Thalassobaculum sp. OXR-137: one gene and its partner. The protein of the gene in region 2 interacts with the protein of the main gene of each other region in a pairwise test. Links are inferred from orthologs where the notes say so. Each region holds a gene or a part of one and is shown on either strand. Other genes may lie near its edges.

Evidence for each region.
Region 1: the proteins of rfaD (region 2) and T8K17_RS17425 interact in binary tests that used the Escherichia coli proteins (3 or more experiments, as listed by UniProt). The link is inferred for Thalassobaculum sp. OXR-137 from one-to-one orthologs.

What each region holds. Positions count from the first base shown.
Region 1 is NZ_CP139715.1:3,763,511-3,774,232, reverse strand. What follows is about bases 5,213-7,958. They hold T8K17_RS17425 (enoyl-CoA hydratase-related protein), read right to left. Parts: upstream 7,106-7,958; coding sequence 6,320-7,105; downstream 5,213-6,319. Other genes in these bases: T8K17_RS17420 (CoA transferase), read right to left, coding at 7,147-7,958; T8K17_RS17430 (class I adenylate-forming enzyme family protein), read right to left, coding at 5,213-6,309. In the rest of the region: T8K17_RS17455 (CaiB/BaiF CoA-transferase family protein), read right to left, coding at 1-1,051; T8K17_RS17450 (3-hydroxyacyl-CoA dehydrogenase family protein), read right to left, coding at 1,051-1,701; T8K17_RS17445 (3-hydroxyacyl-CoA dehydrogenase family protein), read right to left, coding at 1,705-2,580; T8K17_RS17440 (acyl-CoA dehydrogenase family protein), read right to left, coding at 2,699-3,874; T8K17_RS17435 (enoyl-CoA hydratase/isomerase family protein), read right to left, coding at 3,874-4,644; more of T8K17_RS17430, read right to left, coding at 4,657-5,212; more of T8K17_RS17420, read right to left, coding at 7,959-8,352; T8K17_RS17415 (sigma-54 interaction domain-containing protein), read left to right, coding at 8,476-10,068; T8K17_RS17410 (DUF4286 family protein), read right to left, coding at 10,195-10,722. UniProt on the Escherichia coli protein: Converts o-succinylbenzoyl-CoA (OSB-CoA) to 1,4-dihydroxy-2-naphthoyl-CoA (DHNA-CoA).
Region 2 is NZ_CP139715.1:2,213,529-2,224,301, forward strand. Bases 5,892-8,688 are described here. They hold rfaD (ADP-glyceromanno-heptose 6-epimerase), read right to left. Parts: upstream 7,884-8,688; coding sequence 6,900-7,883; downstream 5,892-6,899. Other genes in these bases: T8K17_RS10395 (zinc-dependent alcohol dehydrogenase family protein), read right to left, coding at 5,892-5,945; T8K17_RS10400 (metallophosphoesterase), read right to left, coding at 6,057-6,881; T8K17_RS10410 (accessory factor UbiK family protein), read left to right, coding at 8,185-8,559. Also shown: T8K17_RS10375 (FAD-dependent monooxygenase), read left to right, coding at 70-1,191; T8K17_RS10380 (hypothetical protein), read left to right, coding at 1,324-1,704; T8K17_RS10385 (TonB-dependent receptor family protein), read left to right, coding at 1,828-3,906; T8K17_RS10390 (PAS domain-containing protein), read left to right, coding at 4,196-4,750; more of T8K17_RS10395, read right to left, coding at 4,809-5,891; T8K17_RS10415 (YbjN domain-containing protein), read left to right, coding at 8,871-9,374; proC (pyrroline-5-carboxylate reductase), read left to right, coding at 9,417-10,235; T8K17_RS10425 (hypothetical protein), read left to right, coding at 10,320-10,773. UniProt on the Escherichia coli protein: Catalyzes the interconversion between ADP-D-glycero-beta-D-manno-heptose and ADP-L-glycero-beta-D-manno-heptose via an epimerization at carbon 6 of the heptose.

The DNA of each region.
Region 1 (10,722 bases), 1.5 Mb from region 2 along the record:
GCAGCGGGATCATGGCGGTCTTGCCCGCCTGCATGGTCCCGGCGAACAGGCCGCGCTGCTGGAAATGCGGGTCTTCCGCGGCTTCGGAGATCGACTTCACCAGGGTGACGCAGGCGTCGATGCCATCGAAGGCCTCAAGCCAGTCGGCGCTGGTGCGCGAGGCGATAAGGGCACGGACCTCGGCGGTGGTGGCCGTCGGATCCTTGGAATCGTCGCGCAGGGCCGGGTCGAGGCCGATCACCTCGCAGAAATTCGCCCAGAATTTCGGCTCCAGAGGCGCGCAGGCGAGCCAGCGGCCATCGGCGCAGCGGTAGACTTGGTAGCGCGGGGTTCCGCCGGTCACCAACTCGCCGCCGGGCTTGGGATCGCCCTTGCCGGCCGCCCGCTCGCCCAGCGCCCAGTAGCCCCAGGCGAACAGATTGTCGGCCATGGCGACGTCGAGGAACGCGCCCTCGCCGGTTTTCTCCGCCTCGCGCAGGGCTAGCAGGATCGAGATCACCGCCGGCATGGTGCCGCCGCCGATATCCGCCACAAGCACCGGCGGCAGGACCGGATCGCCGCGGCTGTCGGCGCCGAGGTTCAGAACGCCGGTCTCCGACATGTAGTTCAGGTCATGGGCCGCCAGCGCCGCTTTTGGGCCGGTCTGACCGAAGCCGGTGATGGAACAGTAGACAATGGCCGGGTTCAGCGCCTTCACTGTCTCGTAGCCCAGGCCGAGCCGGTCCATGACGCCGGGCCGGAACTGTTCGACCAGCACGTCGGCATCCTTGATCAGCACCTTCACCCGCTCGACCGCTTCCGGATCCTTCAGGTCGACGGCGAGCGAGCGCTTGCCGCGGTTCAGCAGGGCGAAGTTCACGCCGCTGTCCTCGGTCACCATCGGCGGATAGGCGCGCATGTCCTCGCCGCTGCCGGGCCGTTCCAGCTTGATCACCTCCGCTCCGGCCTCGGCCAGGATCAGGGTCGCCATCGGCCCCGGCAGGAGGGTGGAAAAGTCGATCACCCGCACGCCGGCCAGCGGCTTCCGAGACTTCTGCGCCGTGCCCGGCATCAGGAAAGCCCCCGCTTCGCGCGCTTCTTCGCCACCCGCGCCCGGCGGGCCGGGGCGTAATGCTTGGTGCCGTAGACCTCGAACAGCGCCTGGGTGACGTCGTGGTGATGGTGCAGACCCGTGCGCTCCAGCAGCTCGATCGGGCCTTCCGGATAGCCGAGGCCCAGCTTGACCGTCAGGTCCATGTCGTCGGCCGTGGCCAGCCCCTCGTCCAGCTTGGCCAGCGCCTCGTTGTAGTAGGGCCGGATCAAGCGATCGAGGATGCGGCCGGCGAAGTCGAAGCATTCGGAAACCTGCAGCCCCGCCCCTTCCAGCACCATGCGCGCAGCCTCCAAGGCGGCCGGATCGGTATGGGGCTGACGCACCAGCTCGACCAGATCGGAGGGTGCGCCATCGCCGACGCGGAACCGGGCGAAGCCGACGGTATTGGAGCCCTCCTCGCCGCGGCTCTCGCCGGTGACCTCACCCAGGGTCTCGGTGTGGAGCTCGACTAGGATCGCGGTGCGCGACGGGTCCTCCTGCCAGGCGGAGATGGCGCCGGCCCCGATATAGGCGACGACCTCGCCGTCCCCGCCGGAGCCGGCGAGAAACGGATGGTCCTCGGGGAACGACCGGCTGTCGCCGGTATCGACGATCGAATAGCTCACCATGGCTCAGGCCCCGTACATCTTGTCGCTGTCATAGGTGAAGAAGCCGCGCCCCGACTTGCGGCCCAGATGGCCGGCGGCCACCATGCGGTGGAGCAGCGGCGGTGCGGCGCATCGCGGGTCGTGGGTGACGCCGTAGAACGCGTCGCAGAGCAGCACCTGGGTGTCGAGCCCGATCAGGTCGAGAAGCTCGCACGGTCCCATCTTGTAGCCGAGCCCGGCCTTGATCGCCCGATCGATATCCGCCGGCTCGGCCACGCCCGCCTCGATCAGGCGGATGACGTCGTTGTTAAACGGCACCAGGAAGTAGTTGAGGATGAAGCCCGGCGCGTCCTTGGTCTTCACCGGCTTCTGCCCCAGCGCCTCGCAGAACGCCCAGGCGGCGGCGAAGCTCGTGTCGGAGGTGTTCAGCCCCGGCGACATCTCCACCAGCTTCATGAGCTGGGCCGGCAGGCAGAAATGCATGCCCACCACCCGATCCTCCCGGCCGCAGCCCGAGGCGATCTGGGTGATCGACAGGGTGGAGGTGTTGGAAGCGAACAGGGTGTGCTCCGGGCAGACGTCGTTCAGCTTGCCGAACAGCTCCTGCTTGACAGCCAGGTTCTCGAACACCGCCTCGATGACGATGTCGCACTCGCCGAGGCCGTCCAGCGTGTCGGTGGTCTTGTAGCCGGCCAGGGCGGCGTCGACCTGTTCCTGGGTCAGCTTGCCGCGCTCTACCGACTTGGCGAGGAAGGCCTCGGTCTGGCCCCTGGCCCGGTCCAGCGCCTTGGCATTGGTGTCGTAGAGCACGGTGCGGTAGCCGGCGCGGGCCGCCACGATGGCGATCCCCGCCCCCATGGTCCCGGCGCCGCACACACCGACGGTCTGGATGGTTGTCATTGGTGAACTCCAACAATTTTCACGCCGTCATCCTGAACTCGTTTCAGGACCTCGCTTGACCAACCGCCCATGAGGTCCTGAAACGAGTTCAGGATGACGGGTCGGGGTCTGGGGTTGCCTATTCCTTCCGCGCGAAACTGCGGCCGATGAGCTGGCGGTGGATCTGGTTGGTGCCTTCCCAGATCTGGGTGATCTTGGCGTCGCGCATCAGCCGCTCGACCCGGTAGTCCTGGCAGTAGCCGTAGCCGCCATGGAGCTGCACCGCCTCGTCGGCGATCCGCATGGCGAGATCGGAGCCGCGCATCTTCAGCATCGACGCCTCGATCCCGAAATCCGTCGCGCCGCCGTCGACCATGCGGCCGACCTTCCACAGCCACGCCTCGCACATGGCGAGGTCGGTGGCGAGATCGGCCAGGGTGAACTGGATGCCCTGGAACTCGACGATCCGCTTGCCCGACTGGCGGCGGTCGTTGATGTAGTCGATCGCGTCCTCGAACGCCGCCCGGGCGATGCCGAGCGCCTGGGCCGCCACGCTGGGCCGCGACTTGTTCAGCGAGGACAGCAGGATCTGCAGCCCGTCTCCCGGCTCGCCGATGATGTTCTCGCGCGGAATCTTCATGTCCTCGAAGGACAGCGCCACCGTGGGTGCGGCCCGGTGGCCCATCTTCTCCTCCTTGCGGAGGACCTCCAGGCCCGGCGTGTCCTTGTCGACCACGAAGGCGGTGATCGACTTGCGCGGGTCGTCGATCTCGCTCCACTTGCCGAAGACCAGCAGGTGGTCGGCGACGTTGCCGTTGGAGATGAAGGTCTTCCCGCCGTTGATCACCACGCTCTCGTTGCCGTCCGGGGTGATGCGGGTCTTCATGCCGGTGGCGTCGGAGCCGGCCGTCGGCTCGGTGATGCAGAGCGAGCCGATCCCGCCGGCGGCGATGGTCGGCAGGATGCGCTGCTTCTGCGCCTCGGTGCCGAAATCCATCACCGGCTTCATGCCGTGGAAGTTGGTGGCCCAGATGATGCCGGTCGACGCACAAGCCTTGGAGATCTCCCGCACGCAGGCGAGATAGACAGTGTAGGACAGGCCGAGCCCGCCATATTCCTCCGGCACGAACATGGCGTTCATGCCGAGCGCGTTCATCTCGGCGATGTTGTCGGCCGGATAGGTGCCGTTGCGGTCGTGCTCCGCGGCACGCGGCGCGATCTTCTCGGTGGCGAGCTGGCGCACGCTGTCCAGCACCATGGCCTCGTCCTCGGGCAGGTCGAGGCTGGCGTCCAGGCGGTCGAGTACGGTGGCCATCAGCGATCCTTGAAACTCGGTTTGCGTTTCTCGACGAAGGCGGCGAGGCCCTCGTCGGCGTCCTCGGTGCGGAAGGACAGGGTGGAGAGATCCGCCTCCACCTTCAGCCCCTCATGGATCGGCAGGTCCAGGGCGCGGGTCACCGCCTCCTTGGCGAAGCTGATCGCCGGCAGGCCGTAGCGGGTCACCTCGCCCAGGAAGCCCTGTGCCTCGGCAACTGGATCGGCGGTTTCGGCCAACCTATTCACCAGACCGATCCGATGCGCCTCCTCGGCATCGACGGTGCGGCCGGTCAGGATCATCTCCAGCGCCCGCCCCTCGCCTATCAGGCGCGGCAGCCGCTGGGTTCCGCCATAGCCCGGGATCAGGCCGAGCTTGATCTCCGGCAGTCCCATCTTCGCAGTCGGCACCGCCATCCGGAAGGTGCAGGCCAGCGCCATCTCAAGCCCGCCGCCGAAGGCGAAACCGTTGATCAGGGCGAGCGACGGGATCTCCAGGGCGGCGATCTTGGCGAAGGTCGCCTGCCCGGCCTCCGCACCGCGCTTCTGGGCCATCAGGTCTCGGCCCATCAGTTCCTTGATATCGGCGCCGGCGCAGAACGCCTTCTCGCCGGCACCGGTGATCAGCAGGCCACGAGCCGCAGAGTCTCGGACCTCGTCCAGTTTCTCAGCGATATCCGATATCAGGCTGAAATTAAGCGCATTCAGCGTCTCCTGACGGTCGATGGTCAGGGTGGCGATCCCTTCGGACAGGGCCAGGGTCACGGTCATGGTGTCGTCTCCTCAGGCGTCTTCGGGCTGCTTGAACCGGCAGGGCTCGGGCGCAATCCGTCCGGACTTCGCCCATTCCGCCAGCTCGCGCTTCAGGATCTTACCGCTGGGGGTCAGCGGGAAGCTGTCCATCACCAGGAAGTATTCCGGCATGTCGTATTTCGACAGCCCCACCGCATAGAGATGATTCAGCACTGTGGCGGCATCGGGGCTCTCCCCGCTTGGCAGGATCGCCAGGGCCAGCTTCTCGCCGAGCCGTTCGTCCGGCACCGGGAAAGCCGCCGCCTTGGCGATGTTAGGATGCTTCACCGCCAGATCTTCCACCCGGGCCGGGAAGATGTTGTGGCCGCCGCGGATCACCACGTCCTTCAGCCGGCCGACGATGGACAGGTTGCCGTTGCCGTCGAGCACGCCGAGATCGCCGGACAGGAACCAGCCGTCGCGGTTGAACGAGCCCTCGGTGGCGGCCTGGTTGTCGAAATATCCCAGCATCAGGGCGGCGCCCTTGCCGCCGATCTCGCCGATGGTGCCGGGCGGCACCTCCTCGTCCCGGTTCTCCTGGGAGAAGATCCGCACCTCGTACCCCGCCCCCCCGCGTCCGCAGGTGGCGCAGATCGTCGCCTCGTCGTCCACCGGGTGGGTGTACTGGTGCGAGGAGTTCTCGGTCATGCCGTAGATGTTCTGCGGCCGCACGCCCTGGCGCACGAACCGCTCTGCCACGGCCGGCGGGATCGGCGAGCCGGCCATGTAGAACAGGTTGACCGAGCCAAGCTTCCCGATGCCGCGCCGCGCCTGTTCGGCCTGGATGTCCATGGCATGGGTGGGCACGCCCATCACGTAGGTCGCCCCGGTCTCGATCATCCAGTCGAGGCGGGACAGGCCCGGGGCGGGATCGTCGATCACCAGCTGCATGCCGGCGACCAGCCACTGGCCGACCGCGACCCAGGCGATGTGGTGGCTCAGCGGCGACAGGGTCAGCAGCACGGTGGAACTGTCGTGATGCCAGTCCTTCACCAGGTCGCGGCAGTTGGCCAACAGCGAATTGTCGGAATGCATCACCCCCTTGGGCTTGCCCGTCGTGCCGCTGGTGAAGGCGAGATAGCAGATGCTGTCCGGGTTCGGGTCGGGCTCCCGCAGGTGGCGCGGGGCGGTGCCGACCCCCGGCAGGTCGCCCTCTGCGCGGTGGGGCGGCAGGACAAAGACCCTGCGCATGGCCTCCAGCCCGCGCAGGGCGGCGATCGGGTCGTGGCGATCGGTATCGGCCCCCCAGCCGGTCTCCACCACGGCCGCCGTCGCCCCGACCCGCTGCAGCAGGCCGGCGATCTCCTCCACCGTGTAGTTGCGGTGGAGCGACGGGTTGCAGACATAGCCGTTGCGCGAGCACGCCAGGAAGGACGCGACCACTTCCACACGGTTGGAAGCCCAGAGCGCCACCCGCTCGCCGGTCACCACGCCCGCCTCGTGCAGGCTGTCGGCAATGGTGTCGACCCAGTCCTTCAACTGCCCCCAGGTCAGATGGCGGGCGGAATCCCGCACCGCTTTGGCGTCGGGCCGTGCGGCCGCGTGCTTGGCCAGCAGGGCATAGAAGGTCTCGTCATGCCACAGACCGGCCTCGTAGTAGCGCCGCGCCGTGGCCGGGTCGTGCAGGGTCAGAAGCCGGCTCATGACCGCGCCCTCAGTGGCCGAACTTGTCCGGATCGGGCGTGCGGCGCTCGCCGAAGGCCTTGGACAGCTCCTGGCTCTCCTCGGTCTTCAGGTACAGCTTCAGCAGCATGTCGTGGGAGACGCGGCCGAGACCGCCGACACCGCCATGACGCGCGAGGAAGGCGTGCTTGATGCCGGCCAGGGCCATCGGGCCGCGCTCGGAGATCGACAGTGCCCAGGCGCGGGTCTCCTCGCGCAACTTGTCGTCCGGCACCACCTTGTTGATCAGACCCCAGTCAAGCGCCTCGGCGGCGGAAAGCTTGCGGTTTGTGTACCACATCTCCTTCGCCCGCTTCTTGCCGATGGCGTCCTCCAGATACCAAGTACCGTAGCCGGCGTCGAAGCTGCCCATCATCGGGCCGACCTGGCGAAACACCGCGCTTTCCTTGGCGATGGTGAGGTCGCAGACCGTGTGCAGCACGTTGCCGCCGCCGACCGCGAAACCGTTGACCATGGCGATCACCGGCTTCTGCAGCTTGTCGATGGCGTCGTACATCTCAAGCGTCGGAAGCACGCCGGCATAGAGAGTGGTGTCCTCCATGCCGTCCTTGCGGCCGCCGATGCAGAAGAACTTCTCGCCCGCCCCTGTTAGCACCACCACGCGGGTGCGGGTCTCGCGGCGGATCGCCTCGATACAGTCGCGGATCTCGATACAGGTGACGGGGGTGAACATGTTCCCGTCTTCCGGCCGGTTGATGGTGATCCAGCCGATGGGGCCGTCTTCCTCGTACAGGATGGTCTCGAACGTCTGGGACATGCGTCTCTTCCCTTGGGATGGTGTTCTTCGAAGGGCCGGGGTCAGCTTTCGCCGAGCCAGTCGGCGCGGATGTCGGTCTCGTGGGCGCCGAGATCCGGCGGCGCGCGGCGCGGCGCGTTGGCCCGGCCGTCGATCTGTACGCCGGTGCCGACCTGGGGCGACGGGCTCTTGCCCTCCCGCGCGATCGTATAGAGGAAGCCACGCTCGTACAGATGGCGATCGGTGCAGACCTCGTCCACACGCTGGATCGGGCCGGCTGGCACCTTGTTGGCGTCGAACAGGGCGAGCCATTCGGCCCGGGGCCGGGTCTTCAGGATCGCCTGGATCTCGGCTACCAGCTCGGCGCGGACCTCGCGGCGGCCGGCATTGGTGGCGGTCGCCGGATCCTCGCCGCGCCTGGCATCGCCCACCGCCTGCCAAAACCGCCGCCAGATCGCGTCATTGCCGAGGCCGAGGGTCATCGGGTCGTCGGCGGTGTCGAACACCTGATAGATCGCGATCACACTGTCCCGCGCGCCGGAGCGGGCCGGCACCTCGCCGGAGCCCAGATAGCTGGCGATGCGCGGCACCATGAAGCGGGTCATGCTCTCCACCATGGAGACGTCGACCACGGCGCCCTGCCCCGTGCGGCCCTTGCGCACCAGGGCGGCGGCGACGGCCAGCGCCAGATCGTGCCCGGCCAGCAGGTCGGCGGCGGGGGTGCCGACCTTCTGCGGCGGGCTGTCCGGCTCGCCGGTCAGGTCCATGACGCCGGAATAGCCTTCCGCGATCAGGTCGTAACAGGGCTTGTCCTTGCGCTCGCCGGTCAGGCCGAAGCCGGTGACCGAGGCGACGATCAGCCCGGGATTGAGTTTTTGCAGGGTCGCCGGGTTGGTCTTCAGCTTCTCCTGCACCCGCGGCACCTGGTTCAGAACCACCACGTCGGCGGCGGAGACCAGCTTCTCGAACAGGGAGCGCCCGGGATCGACCGTGTAGTCGACGGCTACACTGCGCTTGTTGCGGTTCACCGACATGAACCAGAGCGAGTCGCCGTCGAGAAACGGCGGGCCCCAGGCGCGGGCGTCGTCGCCGCTGCCCGGCCGCTCGATCTTCACCACATCGGCCCCGTAATCCGCCAGCAGCAGCGTCGCGTAAGGCCCGGCGATGGACGTGGTCAGGTCGAGCACCCGCACGCCCTCGAGCAGGTCGAACGGTGCGCCGGTGGGCGCCGGCGGCAGATCGTTGAGCGGTAACTTGGTGTCGGTCATGGGCGGTTCCTCCACCTGCGGACAGCGCAACGGCCGTGCCAACCGCAGATCCGCCGGATTTCCGCATCCTAGACTCCAGAACTGTACTCGACGCGGACAAACGGATTTTCTACTGTCCGCCTCATGGACACATCTCCCAGCATCCGCCTGTTCCAGCCCGACGGCACCCTGCTCTTCGCCGACGGCCCGCGCCTGCCCGACGCCGTCGACCGCGCATTGACGGTCGCCGATCCGGACCGACGGATCTGGAGCGTGGATCTCGGCGACACGGTCTGGTCGGTGCTGTCCCGTCACACCGATAGGGGCGTCGCCCTGCACCTGGTCTGGCCGGGGGGGGGCGAGGACCCGGTGGTGGATTTCGCCGCGAGCGTCGACTTCGCCCACGAGATCCTCGCCCATTTCCTCACCAACCCCTACGAGGCGATCACCGTGGTCGATGCCGAGGGGCTGCTGCGCTGGGTCAGCCCGGTGCATGCCAAGTTCTTCGGCATGAAGCGCGGCGAAGGCCTCGGCCGCCCGGCCGAGGAGGTGATCGAAAACACGCGCCTGCCCGAGGTGGCCCGGTCGGGCCGTGCCCAGATCGGCCGGCTGCAGGAGATGAACGGTGTCGCCCGCATCGTCAGCCGCTTTCCCATCAGCCGGGACGACCGCACCGTCGGCGCCATCGGCCAGGTGATGTTCAAGGGACCGGACCAGGCGCTGGAATTCGGCCGCGAGATCGCCAAGCTGCGGGCAGAGGTCGACTACTACCGCCGCGAGCTGGAGGAGATGCGGCCGGGTCCGGCCGATCTGGAGGCGATCATCGGCGACAGCCCGCCGATCCGGAAGCTCAAGGCCGACATCGCCCGCATCGCGTCGCTCGACATTTCCGTCCTGATCCGCGGCGAGAGCGGCACCGGCAAGGAGCTGGTCGCCCGCGCGCTGCACGGCCAGTCGAACCGGGCAGCCAAGCCGCTGGTGGTGCTGAACGCCGCCGCCCTCCCCGCCACCCTCGTAGAAGCCGAACTGTTCGGCTACGAGCCCGGCTCCTTCACCGGGGCCGACAAGCGCGGCCGGTCGGGCAAGTTCGAACTGGCCGACAAGGGCACCCTGTTCCTCGACGAGATCGGCGACATGGGCATCGACATCCAGGCCAAAGTGCTGCGGGTGCTGGAGGAAGGCACTTTCGAGCGCCTTGGCGGCCACCGCTCCCGCAGCGCCGACTTCCGCCTGGTCACCGCCACCAACCGGCCGCTGGAGCGGATGATCGAGGAGGAGGATTTCCGCGCCGACCTGTATTTCCGCATCGGCGCCATCACCCTCTGGCTGCCGCCGCTGCGCGACCGGGCGGCCGACATCCCTGCCCTGGTCCGCACCTTCCTCGCCCGCACCGTGAAGCGCCACAACCTGCCAAGCCGAGGCGTGCGGGCCGATGCCATGGCGCTGCTGACCGCCCATCCCTGGCCCGGAAACGTACGCGAGCTGTTCAACACGGTGCAGAAGGCGGCGATCTTCTGCGACGGCGAGGAACTGACCCCGGCAGACCTGCCGGACTTAGTGGGAGAGGAACCGCAGGCGAACCCCGCCGCCCCGCTGGAGGCGCAACTCCGCGCGCTGGAGGAGCGGCTGATCGCCGAAGCCCTGGACCGCGCCGACGGCAACAAGAAGCGCGCCGCCGAGGCACTGGGGATCAGCCGGACCTATCTGTACAAGCGCCTCGGGGAGATGGCGGGGTAAGGGCGGCGGCGGCCCTTCGACACGCGCCCAAGGGGGCGCTGCTCAGGGAGAGGTCATCTTAGGTTCAAAAAATTGACCTCACCCTGAGCAGGACCCCGGCGTTCAGCCGGGGGACGTGTCGAAGGGTCAGCGATGCAGCGCGAACAGCATGCTGTACAGCCCGCTCTCGACCTTGCGGGCGCCGCGGTCGGCGAGGCCTTCGATGATGCCCGCTTCCACCAGCGCCGCCTCGACGAACGCGCGCTCGGTTCCCTCCACCACCGCGGTGAACGGCGCCTTGCCGTCGCGGCTGGTGCGGATCGCCTGCTCGGCGGTCTTCGCAAGGGATCGATCCATATCGGCCTGCCAGTGCTGCACCCGGGTGATGCCCTCGCTGGTGCGCAGGTCGTGCAGGGCGGTGCCGGCGAGCCAGCGGGCGATCTCCTCGGGGTCGCCGGTACCCGGATCGTAGCGCACCGTCGCGATCACCGATCCCAGCGCCTCGCCGCTGGAGAACCGCACCCGGCTGGTGGCCCGCACGAAGTTGCGGAAATTCGGCATCATCCGGGTGGTCCACTCGGTCGGATGGTCGAGCGCGTGGCGATAGGCCGGGTCGTCGAAACAGGCCATGCGGTCGACGTCGTAGACCGCCAGATAGCGGTGCTTGCCGCGGCC
Region 2 (10,773 bases):
ATGCCTAGTGCGCGATCTGAACCGATCGCCCTCTAGCCGTAGGTGCAACGCGGGAACATGGGCATAAGCATGCAGGTCGATGCAGTCATCGTCGGAGACGGCCCCACGGGCCGGCTGGCCGACCGGGCGCTCAGGCAGCTGGGGCTGGAGACGGTGGTCGTCGCGCCGGCAAGCCCGCCCGGTGCGGATCCGCGGACCACGGCGCTGCTGCCGTCGAGCGTGGACGACCTGGACAGGCTCGGCGTCGACGTGCGGCCGAGGGCGACCGCGCTGCCCGACATGGTGATCGAAACCCTCGGCCCGTTCGGACTGACGGCCGAGCGCTTCCGCGCCTCGGAGGTCGATGCGCCCTATCTGGCGCTCAACCTGCCGATCGGCGATCTCTCCGCACTCATGCCGGTGGAGCGCCGGTTGGAGGACAGGGTCGTCGGCATCGTCCACGGCACCGGCCTTGTCACCGTCGTCACCGAAGGCGGGACCCGCGTGAGAGCCCGGCTGGCGATCGCCGCCGACGGCAAGGCCTCGCCGACCCGCGAGGCCGCCCGCATCCGTATGTGGCGCCAACCCCTCGGACTGAGCGCCCTGTGCGCGCCGGTGGAACTGGCCGCCCCCCATGACGGCCTGTGCATCGAGCGCTACGACGACACCGGCTCCATCACGGTCATTCCGGTCGGCAGCCGCGACGGCTCGCTGATCTCCATCGCCCCGACCGCCGAGGTCGAGCGGCTGGCGGGTGCCGGGATCGCCGCGATCGAGGCTTCCGCGCGCGGGCGGCAGCCGGCCTATGGCGCGATCCGGCTCACGGCGTCCCCGGTGGTGTTCCCGGTGTCGATCGGCTGGGCGCCGTCGCCGGCGCGCCGGCGGGTGGTCGCGGTCGGAGATGCCGCCCATGTGGTGCCGCCCATCGGCGCCCAGGGCTGGAACCTGGCGGTGCGCGACATCATGGCCCTGGCCGACGTGCTGGCGGGGACCGTGCGGACGGGCGGCGATATCGGCGGCAGCGAGGCCCTGTCCCGCTACACCCGCCGCCGGCGCTTCGAGCTGCCGGGACGGCTGGGCGCGGTGGGGCTGCTCGCCGGCGTGGCGACGGACGGCACCCTGCGGGGCCGGCTGGCCCGTCAGCTCGGGCTCGGCGTGCTGTCGCGGGTGTCGCCGATCAAGCACGGCCTGATGCGTCGGGGTCTTGCCTGAGGCAGACCGCCGGCCGCGACGTTCGTGACCATGGACACCGGGGCGACCCCGTGGTGTACATCCCCCATGAAGCGGGGGCTTGGGCAGAGTCGTCACGCCAACTCAAGGGGTTGGCTGCGAGCGGGTGGGGCATTGTCCCACCTGCTGCTGGTGCTGTTCGCCCTGCGGGCGATCATCCCCGTCGGCTATATGCCGGACCCGGCGGCCCTGCAGGACGGCCGGTTCGAGATCGTCGTCTGTACCCCCACGGGGCTCAAGACCGTCACGGTCCTACCCGAAAAGGCGGGGCCTGCCGGAACCGAGGACGGCGCCGCCGACGGCCCGACCGCGCCCGACTGCCCGTTCCAGACCGTCATCGCCAAGGCGATGGTGCTGCCGGACCAGCTCGGGGTTCCCCTGCGCTGGATACCGGTCTCGCGGCCCGTCGCCGTTGCGCGGGCAGGTGTGGCGCCCGAGGCGCTGCTTCTCGGCCCGCCGCTCGGTCCCCGCGCTCCGCCCGCCCGCTCCGTGTAAGGCTGTTCCGTCGACCGTTTGGCGCCGTTCCGCGACGCCCGGTCGATCTCTCTTCCGATGCCCGAGCGGCATGCCGGCGACGCGTCGCCCGGCCGCCGGGCTCCGAGCCTTTCGGAGACATTCATGTCGTACTCCCTTGCCCGTCCGGGCATGCGGACGGCGTTGTGCGCTGCCCTGCTGTGCACCGTTGCCGTCCCCGCTTTCGCGCAGTCCAGCCAGCCGGTTGAGATGCTGCGGATCACCGTCACCGGCACGGCCGAGCCGTCCCTGACCGTCCCTTCCACCAAGGAAGCCACCCGCCGGATCGAACAGATCCCGGGAGCCGTCGAGGTGGTGCCAGACACCGCCTGGCGCGATACCGCCGCCACCACCCTGAAGGACATGCTGGACTATACGCCCGGCGTCCTGATCCAGCCGAAATGGGGTGAGGATTCCCGCCTCTCGATCCGCGGCTCCGGCCTGTCGCGGAACTTCCACATGCGCGGCATCCATCTCTACCAGGACGGCATCCCGATGAACGCCGCCGACGGCAGCGCCGACTTCCAGGAACTCGACCCGACCGCCTATCGCTATGTCGAGGTCTACAAGGGCGGCAACGCGCTGCGCTATGGCGCCAATGCCCTGGGCGGGGCCGTCAATTTCGTCACGCCCAGCGGCCATGACGCCAGCTTGGCCGACGGGCGCCTGGATGTGGGTAGCTTCGGCTTCCGCCGGCTGCAGCTCAGCAGCGGTGCTGCCGAAGGCGACGTGGACGGCTATGTCAGCGGCGGGTTCCTGACCCAGGACGGCTATCGCGACCATAGCGGCGGCGAGTCGAAGCGGGCGTCGGGCAATTTCGGCTGGCGGCTGAGCGACAGTGCGGAGACGCGCTTCTATCTGAACGTCACCGATATCCAGCAGGACATCCCGGGATCGGTGACCAAGCACGCCGCACTGACCGATCCGAAGACGGCCGCGGCAGGGAACCTGCGGCTGGATTATCAGCGCAACATGGAATCGGTGCGCTTCGCCAACAAGACGACGGTGGAGTTTGACGATGTGGTGGCCGAGTTCGGCGGCTATGCGATCAACAAGCAGCTCGTCCATCCGATCTACCAGTATCTCGACTACACCTATAACGATGTCGGCGCCTTCGCCCGGGCGACCAACGAGCACACCCTGTTCGGTCATGGAAACACTCTGACCTTCGGGGTGAACGCGTTCGGCGGCTGGCTCGACAACCGGCAATATGTGAACAACCGCGGCAGCAAGGGCGCGCTGCTTTCCGGCTCCGAGGATCGGTCGCTGAACGTGACCGGCTATGCGGAGAACGGGTTCGAGGTGACCACCGGGCTGACCCTGGTGACCGGCGTCCAGCTCGTCCATGCCAACCGGGAGCGGGTCGACGAGGTCGACGACGCCACCGATACCTCCGGCGAGGCGGACTACACCTTCCTCAACCCGAAGATCGGCCTGCTGTGGCAGGTCGATCCGGACTGGCAGGTCTTCACCAATGTGTCGCGCAGCGGCGAGGCGCCGACCTTCAGCGAGGTGAGCTTCGCCTCCGGCACCACCCTGCTGGACATCAAGCCGCAATACGCCACGACCTTCGAGATCGGCACCCGCGGTGAGCGGGAGGATTTCACCTGGGACCTGGCGGTATACCGTTCGCATCTGGAGAACGAGTACCAGTACTTCGATCTGGGCGGCGGCAACTACCGGGTGGTGAATGCCGACGAGACGATCCACCAGGGCATCGAGGCGGCGGTCGGTTGGGCCCCGGTCAAGGGGCTGTTCACCGACGGGCCGAACCCGGACCGGTTGTGGATCAACACGGCGTACACGTTCAGCGATTTCCGCTTCGACGGTGATCCAACCTACGGCGACAACGACCTGCCCGGCGCGCCGCGGCATTTCCTGCGGGCGGAGCTGCTCTACAAGAGCCCGCACGGCTTCTATGCCGGCCCGAACGTGGAATGGGTGCCGCAGGCCTATTACGTCGACAACGAGAACTCCCGGGATACCGAGGCCTATGCGCTGCTCGGCTTCAAGGCCGGGTACGCGTATTCGGAGCACCTGTCGTTCTTCGTCGATGCCCGCAACCTGACCGATGAGAAATACATCGCGACCACCAGCGTGGCGGCGACGGCCAGTGACACGTCGGCCCTGTACGAGCCGGGTGTCGGCCGCGCGGTCTATGCGGGGCTGCGTCTGACCTGGTGATCCGGACGGCCGGCGGCGTTTCCAGCGCCGTCGGCCGATCGCGAAGACGGGGCTAACGGTTTCTTCATCAATCGGTATTAACTTTCAAAAATGTAGATCAACATACATAAAATTCTAGACATTCGATGAGAGCGGGATTGGGTGGAGTTGGCGCAGAGGGACGGCGCAGGCATCGCCAAGTGTCGCGGCTTGAGCAGGTAGAGCGGTGGCGTTTCGAGAGCAGAATTCAATCCAGGCGTTGCGGGACAGTTGGCCCGGCGCGTTCGTTGGAGACCGGCCGGCGTTGGACATGCGCCGCGAAGCCGTTCTCGTGGCGGACGGGCTGGTGGCGGCCGACTTCGCGCCGCTCGAGCGGCTGTTCGAGGGCATCCATACCGAACCGCCGGCCCTGCTCTGGTCCCCGAGCGAGGAGCAGCTTGCGGACGAGGTGCTGATCTTCCTCCGGCGATACTGGCTCGACCGGAAGCGCGGAGACGACCTGCCTCGCTCCCGGGAGATCGACGCCCTGGATCTGAAGCCGGCGCTCGGCTACCTCATGCTGATGGAACCGCAGGACGGGGAGACGGACTTCCTGTACCGGGTCTACGGCTCCCGCATCGTCGACTATTCGCGGTTCGAGATGACCGGGAAGCGGGTCTGGGACGTGCCCTCGCCGTCGGTCGCGGCGTATTTCGTGGCGACGTATCGGGCGGTCTGCATCCGGCGCGAGCCGCTGTTTTCGTTCCACCGCGCCCGCCTCGACCAGTTCTACGCCCAGTGGCAACGGCTGATCCTGCCCTTCGTGAACGACGAGGGCGTGGTCGACCGGCTGCTGGTGGGCAACGTGCCGAGCGTCCAGCGCTGACAGTCGGTGGGACGGCCGAGCCGGATCCTTCCGACCCGGCCCGGCCCTAGTTCAGCCGTCAGCCGGCATGGGGTGTGAGGATCTGGCGCACCGCTTCGCCGGACACCAGCTTGTCGAAGCCGGCATTCACCCCGTCGAAGCCCACATGCTCGCCGATGAGCTGATCCACGGGCAGGCGGCCCTGGCGGAAGGCCTCCAGATATTTCGGGATGTCGCGCACCGGCACGCAGGAGCCCATGTAGCTGCCGCGCACCGCGATCTCGCGGCTGACCAGATCGGCCGCCGGGATCGGGAAGTCCTCGCCCTGGGGCGACAGGCCAACCGTCACGAGCTGGCCGCCGGTCTTCAGGATGTCGTAGCCGGTCTTCAGCGCCGGAATCACGCCGGCCCCTTCCAGCGAGACGTCCACGCCGCCGCCGGTCAGGTCCTTGATCTGCTGGACATGGTCGGGCTCGCGGGCGTCGATGGTGTGATGGGCGCCGAGCTGGCGGGCGAGGCCGAGCTTGGCCGGGTTGATGTCCACCGCGATCACCTGCGCCGCGCCGCCGAGAATGGCGCCGAGCATGGCGGAGAAGCCGACACCGCCGAGGCCGATCACGGCGACCTTGTCGCCCGGTGCGACGCGGGCGGCGTTCAGGGCGGCCCCGACGCCGGTCATCACCGCGCAGCCGAAGATGGCGGCGGTCTCCAGCGGGATGTCGCTGTCGATCTTCACCACCGATCCCCGGTCGACCACGGCGTATTCGGCGAAGCAGGACACGCCGGTCTGGTGATTGATCGGGTTGCCCTTGGAATCCTTCAGGCGCTTGCCGCCGCCCATCAGGTCGCCCTTGGCGCGGGCGATGGCGTGGGTCTCGCAGATCTGCGGCCGGCCTTCCTGGCAGCGGATGCAGCGGCCGCAGGAGGCGGAGAACTGGAAGACGACCGGGTCGCCGACCTTGATGTCGCGGATGCCCGGGCCGACTTCGACCACTTCGCCGGCGCCCTCGTGGCCGAGCACGACCGGCAGCGGGCGGGGGCGCGATCCGTTCATCACGGACAGGTCCGAATGGCAGAGACCGGCGCCGATGATCTTGACCAGCAGCTCGCCCGAACCCGGCGGATCCAGTTCCACCTCCTCGATGGCGAGGGGAACGCTCTTGGCATAGGGCATCGGTGCCCCGATCTCGCGCAGGACGCAGGCACGCATCTTCATCTGACTTTTCCTCCGGGCGTCTCGATTGGACGTCGATCTTTGGTGGGTTTGTGTCCGAGCCTATCGCGGGCACCTGCGTCCCGCCAAGCCACGGAAACGCCGGGCCCCGTGTCAGCCGACGATCGTGCGCAGGTAGGGCTCGATGCCGCGGCTGTGGTCCCACTGCCGGGGATAGCCGAGCGACACCTCCTCGAAGCGGGTGTCGCCGCGCATGTCGGTGCGCCTCGTGTGCAGATGGCCGGTGACGACCGCATAGGCGTCGAAGCGGGTGTGCCAGTCCTCGGTCAGGACAGTGCCGCACCAGGGGGTGAAGCGCGGCACCCGCGGGATGCGCACCAGGTCGTGGCGCAGCGGCCAGTGGTTCACCAGCACGGGGCGGGTGCCGGCGGGGATTTCCGCCCGCAGGCGCCGCTCGGTCTCGGCGAGCCGTGCGTGGCACCAGGCGATGCGGCTGTCATAGGGGAGCGGCGACAGCAGGATCTCGTCGCTGCAGACGTTGTGGGTCTCCTCCGCCCATTCGACCACCGACTCGAGCGGTACGTCCGCCGGCCGGAAGCTGTAGTCGTAGAGCAGGAACATCGGCGCGATGGCCAGCCGGCCGACCCCGCGCGGGACCGGACCGGGCCACAGCGGGTAGGGGTCCTCCGGGGTGAGCACGCCGAGCGACCGGGCGCGGGCGACCAGCGCCTCGTAGCGCGCCACCCCGACGGGCTCGTCGGAGCTCGGCCGCGACCACAGCTCGTGATTGCCGGGCACCCAGATCACCTGGGCGAACCGGTCGGCCAGCAGCGCCAGGGCGTCGGCCACCATGTCGATCCGCTCGGCCACGTCGCCGGCGACGATCAGCCAGTCGTCGCGATGCGGCGGCAGGGCGTCCAGCGCCTCGCGGTTGACCGTCCCCGCCAGATGCAGGTCGGAGATCGCCAGCAGCCGCATCCGCCCGCTCCCCGGCGCTCAGCGGTACGGGTCGTCGGAGGTGAGGAAGCCCTTCACGTAGCGCCGCACGCCTTCCTCCAGGGAGGTGAACTGCTCCGGATAGCCGGCCTCGCGCAGCCGGTCCATGCGCGCCTGGGTGAAGTATTGGTAGCGGTCGCGGATCGCCTCGGGCATCTCGATGAACTCGATCCGCTCCTCCTGACCGAGGGCCGAGAACACCGCGCGGGCGAGGTCGGCGAAGCTGCGGGCCGAGCCGGTGCCTAGGTTGAAGATGCCATTCACATGCGGCGTCTCCAGCAGCCACAGCATCACCCGCACGCAGTCGTCCACATAGACGAAGTCGCGGAGCTGCCCGCCGTCGGGATAGTCCGGGTTGTGGGAGGTGAAGAGCTTGGCGCTCTCGCCGGCGGCGATCTTCGGGGTGATCTGGGCGATCACGCTCTTCATCGTCCCCTTGTGGTACTCGTTCGGGCCGTAGACGTTGAAGAACTTGAGCCCGACCCATTGCGGCGGGTGCACCCCGGCCGCCGCCATCTTCACCGCCTGCCGGTCGAAGGCGTGCTTGGACCAGCCATAGGCGTTCATCGGCCGCAGGGTGGAAAGGCCTTCCGGGCTGTCGTCATCTTCGAACCCGGCGGCGCCGTCCCCATAGGTAGCGGCCGAGGAGGCGTAGATCAGCCGGGTGCGGGTCTCCGCGCACCAATGCCAGAGCCGGGTCGGCAGGGTGATGTTCTCGCGCACGATCAGGTCGGCGTCGCGCTCGGTGGTCGCCGAGATGGCGCCCAGGTGGAAGATCGCCTCCACGTCGCCGCGATGGTCGTTGAGGAAGTCGAAGAAATCTTCCGGCGGCACGATGGCGGCCAGGTCGCGCTTGGCGATGTTGCGCCACTTGTCGTCGGTGCCTAGGCGGTCGACCACGACGATGTCCCCGCCCACCGCCTCCTCAAGGCCGGCGACGAGGTTGGACCCGATGAAACCGGCGCCGCCGGTGACGATGATCATGGCTTGGATGGGCTCCCGAACGGACGGATCTGAATCGGCCCCAAGCTACACGAAGCGTTCCCGCGACCCAACGGTTTGCACCCTCTCTATACCCTCTTATTCCGTCATCCCGGACGAGACCGGACCCGATCCGGGCTCGGGCCGGGACCCATGGGGCGAGGCACGGTCCCGGCCCGCCCCCGGGTCGAGCCCGGGGCCGTCCGGGATGACGTGAAAGAGCGAGGACGGCGGACACCGAACAACCCCATCCTTGATCCCGCGCCGCAGCGATGACATATCCACATGGTCCAGGAGGTGAGCCATGCAGACCCGCAGCCGTTTGTTCGACGATCTGGCCCGTGTGGCCAACGGGGCGCTCAGCGCCGCCGCCGGCGTCCGCGCCGAAATCGAGCAGCTCGTCCATCAGCAGTTCGAGCGCTTCCTGGCCGACCGCGATCTCGTCACCCGCGAGGAGTTCGAGGCGGTCGAGGCGATGGCCCTCAAAGCGCGGCGCGAGCAGGCCGACCTGCAGGCGCGCATCGCCGACCTCGAAGCCAAGCTCGGCGAGGCCAAGAAGACCGCCACGAAGCGCAAGGCGGCGAGCGGCGACCGCCGGCGGGCGACCACCACCACGGCCACCCGGCGCACGGCGACGCGGAAGACAAAGACCGACGAGACACCGCCCAAAGACGAGTGATTCGGCCAACTCCCGACGGGGCTTTCGCACCTGCGGGAAACCGGCCCCCGTGCGGCGTTTCAGAACTCCCGGCAGGGAAGTCCCCGATTTCAATGACTTCCGACAGGCGCTGAATATCGCGTGTGAAGCATCTCGCTGACGCAAAATCTTGTGTTGAATGGGCGTCACCAGTTTGTGAGGCTATTCCTTGTGGTGATTCGGCGGCCCACACCACATGATGTGGCCGACCTGAGCAGATTGTCGGTCGATCTCTCCCGACCCCGGGCCGCCCCGACGCGCCGGTCAGCGCGCCAAAGGGGGAACATCCCGACATGTCGGTCACCTATGTCGATTCCACCGTCGTCCATCAAAATCCGCTAGATCTGCTCGAGGAACTGGTCGGGGCCAACGAATGGGCCTTCGACCGGGCCGGCTCCGACGAAATGGCCGTGGAGATCTCCGGCCGCTGGTGCGACTACCGACTGTACTTCCTGTGGCAGGAGGATCTCGGCGCGCTGCACTTCTCCTGCCTGCTGGAAAGCAAGGTCCCGGCGGAGAAGCGGCGCGAGGTCTGCGTGCTGCTCACCCTGCTGAACGAGAAGCTCTGGCTCGGCCATTTCGACCTCGGCTCCGACGACGGCGTGCCGATGTACCGGCATACGCTGCTCGTGCGCGGGACCGGCGGCGTGTCGGTGGAGCAGATGGAGGATCTGGTCGAGGTCGCCCTCAGCGAGGCCGAGCGGTTCTTCCCGGCCTTCCAGTTCGTGATCTGGGGCGGTAAGACGGCGGAGGAGGCGGTCGCCGCCTCCATGCTCGACGTCGCCGGAGAAGCCTGACAGCCTCTCCGAAGCGGAGGCTGACAAGAAAAGGCTGAGGAAATGACCAAACCCCTGGTGCTCATCGGCTGCGGCAAGATGGGCGGAGCGATGCTGGCCGGCTGGCTGGAGAGCGGAGAAGCGGCCGGCGGCGTGCATGTCGTCGAACCCCATGCCGAGGCCATGGGCGATCTGGCCAAGCGCGACGGGGTGACCGTCTATGCGGCGGCCGAAGACCTGCCCGGCGACCTGACCCCCAGCGTGGTGATCCTGGCGGTGAAGCCGCAGATGATGGACGACGCCCTGGTGCCGCTGGCGAAACTCGGCGGCTCGGGCGCCTATTTCCTGTCGATCGCCGCGGGCAAGACAATCGGCTATTTCGAGAACAAGCTGGGCGCCGCCGCGCCGATCGTGCGCGCCATGCCGAACACCCCGGCGGCGGTCGGGCGGGGCATCACCGCCTATGTTGCCAACGACCATGTGAGCGAGGCGCAGAAGGCCCAGGCCCACCGGCTGCTGGAAGCGGTCGGCGAGGCGGTCGAGGCCGAGACCGAGGACCAGATCGACGCGGTGACCGCCCTGTCCGGTGGCGGGCCGGCCTATGTCTTCCTGCTGATCGAGACCCTGGCGGCCGCCGGCGTGAAGGCGGGCCTGCCCGAAGAGATGGCCATGCGCCTGGCTCGGGCGACGGTGTCGGGATCGGGCGAACTTGCCCGGCGGTCCTCGGAGGAGGCCTCCCAGCTCCGGATCAACGTGACCAGCCCCGGCGGCACCACGGCCGAGGCGCTCAAGGTGCTGATGGCCGAGGGCACCGGTATCCAGCCGATCTTCGACAAGGCCATCGCCGCCGCCACCGCGCGGTCGAAGGAGCTCGCCGGCTGATCCCGCCGGCCGGCTTCTTGATGCGGCCGTCTTGATGATGGGGCGCGAGGGGGCATATCCATCGGTATGACGGACGCAAGCGACATGGCGGGCGAACCCGCGACGGCCACCGACCTGCTGGTCGACGCGGCCCTTGAGATGGCCGCCACCGAGAGCTGGCGGTCGGTGACTCTGGCCGGTGCGGCGGCGCGGGCTGGTCTCGACCCGCTGACGGCGCGCCGGACCCTGCGCTGCAAGGCGGGGCTGCTGGCGGCGATCTCCGGCCGGGTCGATGCCGGGATGATGGCCGCCCTGGACGAGGACGCCACCGATCCGGCGATTCCCGTACGGGACCGCCTGTTCGAGGCGCTGATGGCGCGGCTCGACGTGGTCGCGGCGAACCGGGAGGCGTTCCTGTCGATCCTCGACGGCCTGCCGCGCGATCCGGGCACCGCTCTTGCCAGCCTGCCGAGCCTCGGCCGGTCGATGGCCCGCACCCTGGAGGCGGTCGGCGAACGCACTCGTCCGCCCTTCGGCCCGCTGAAGGTGAAGGGTCTCG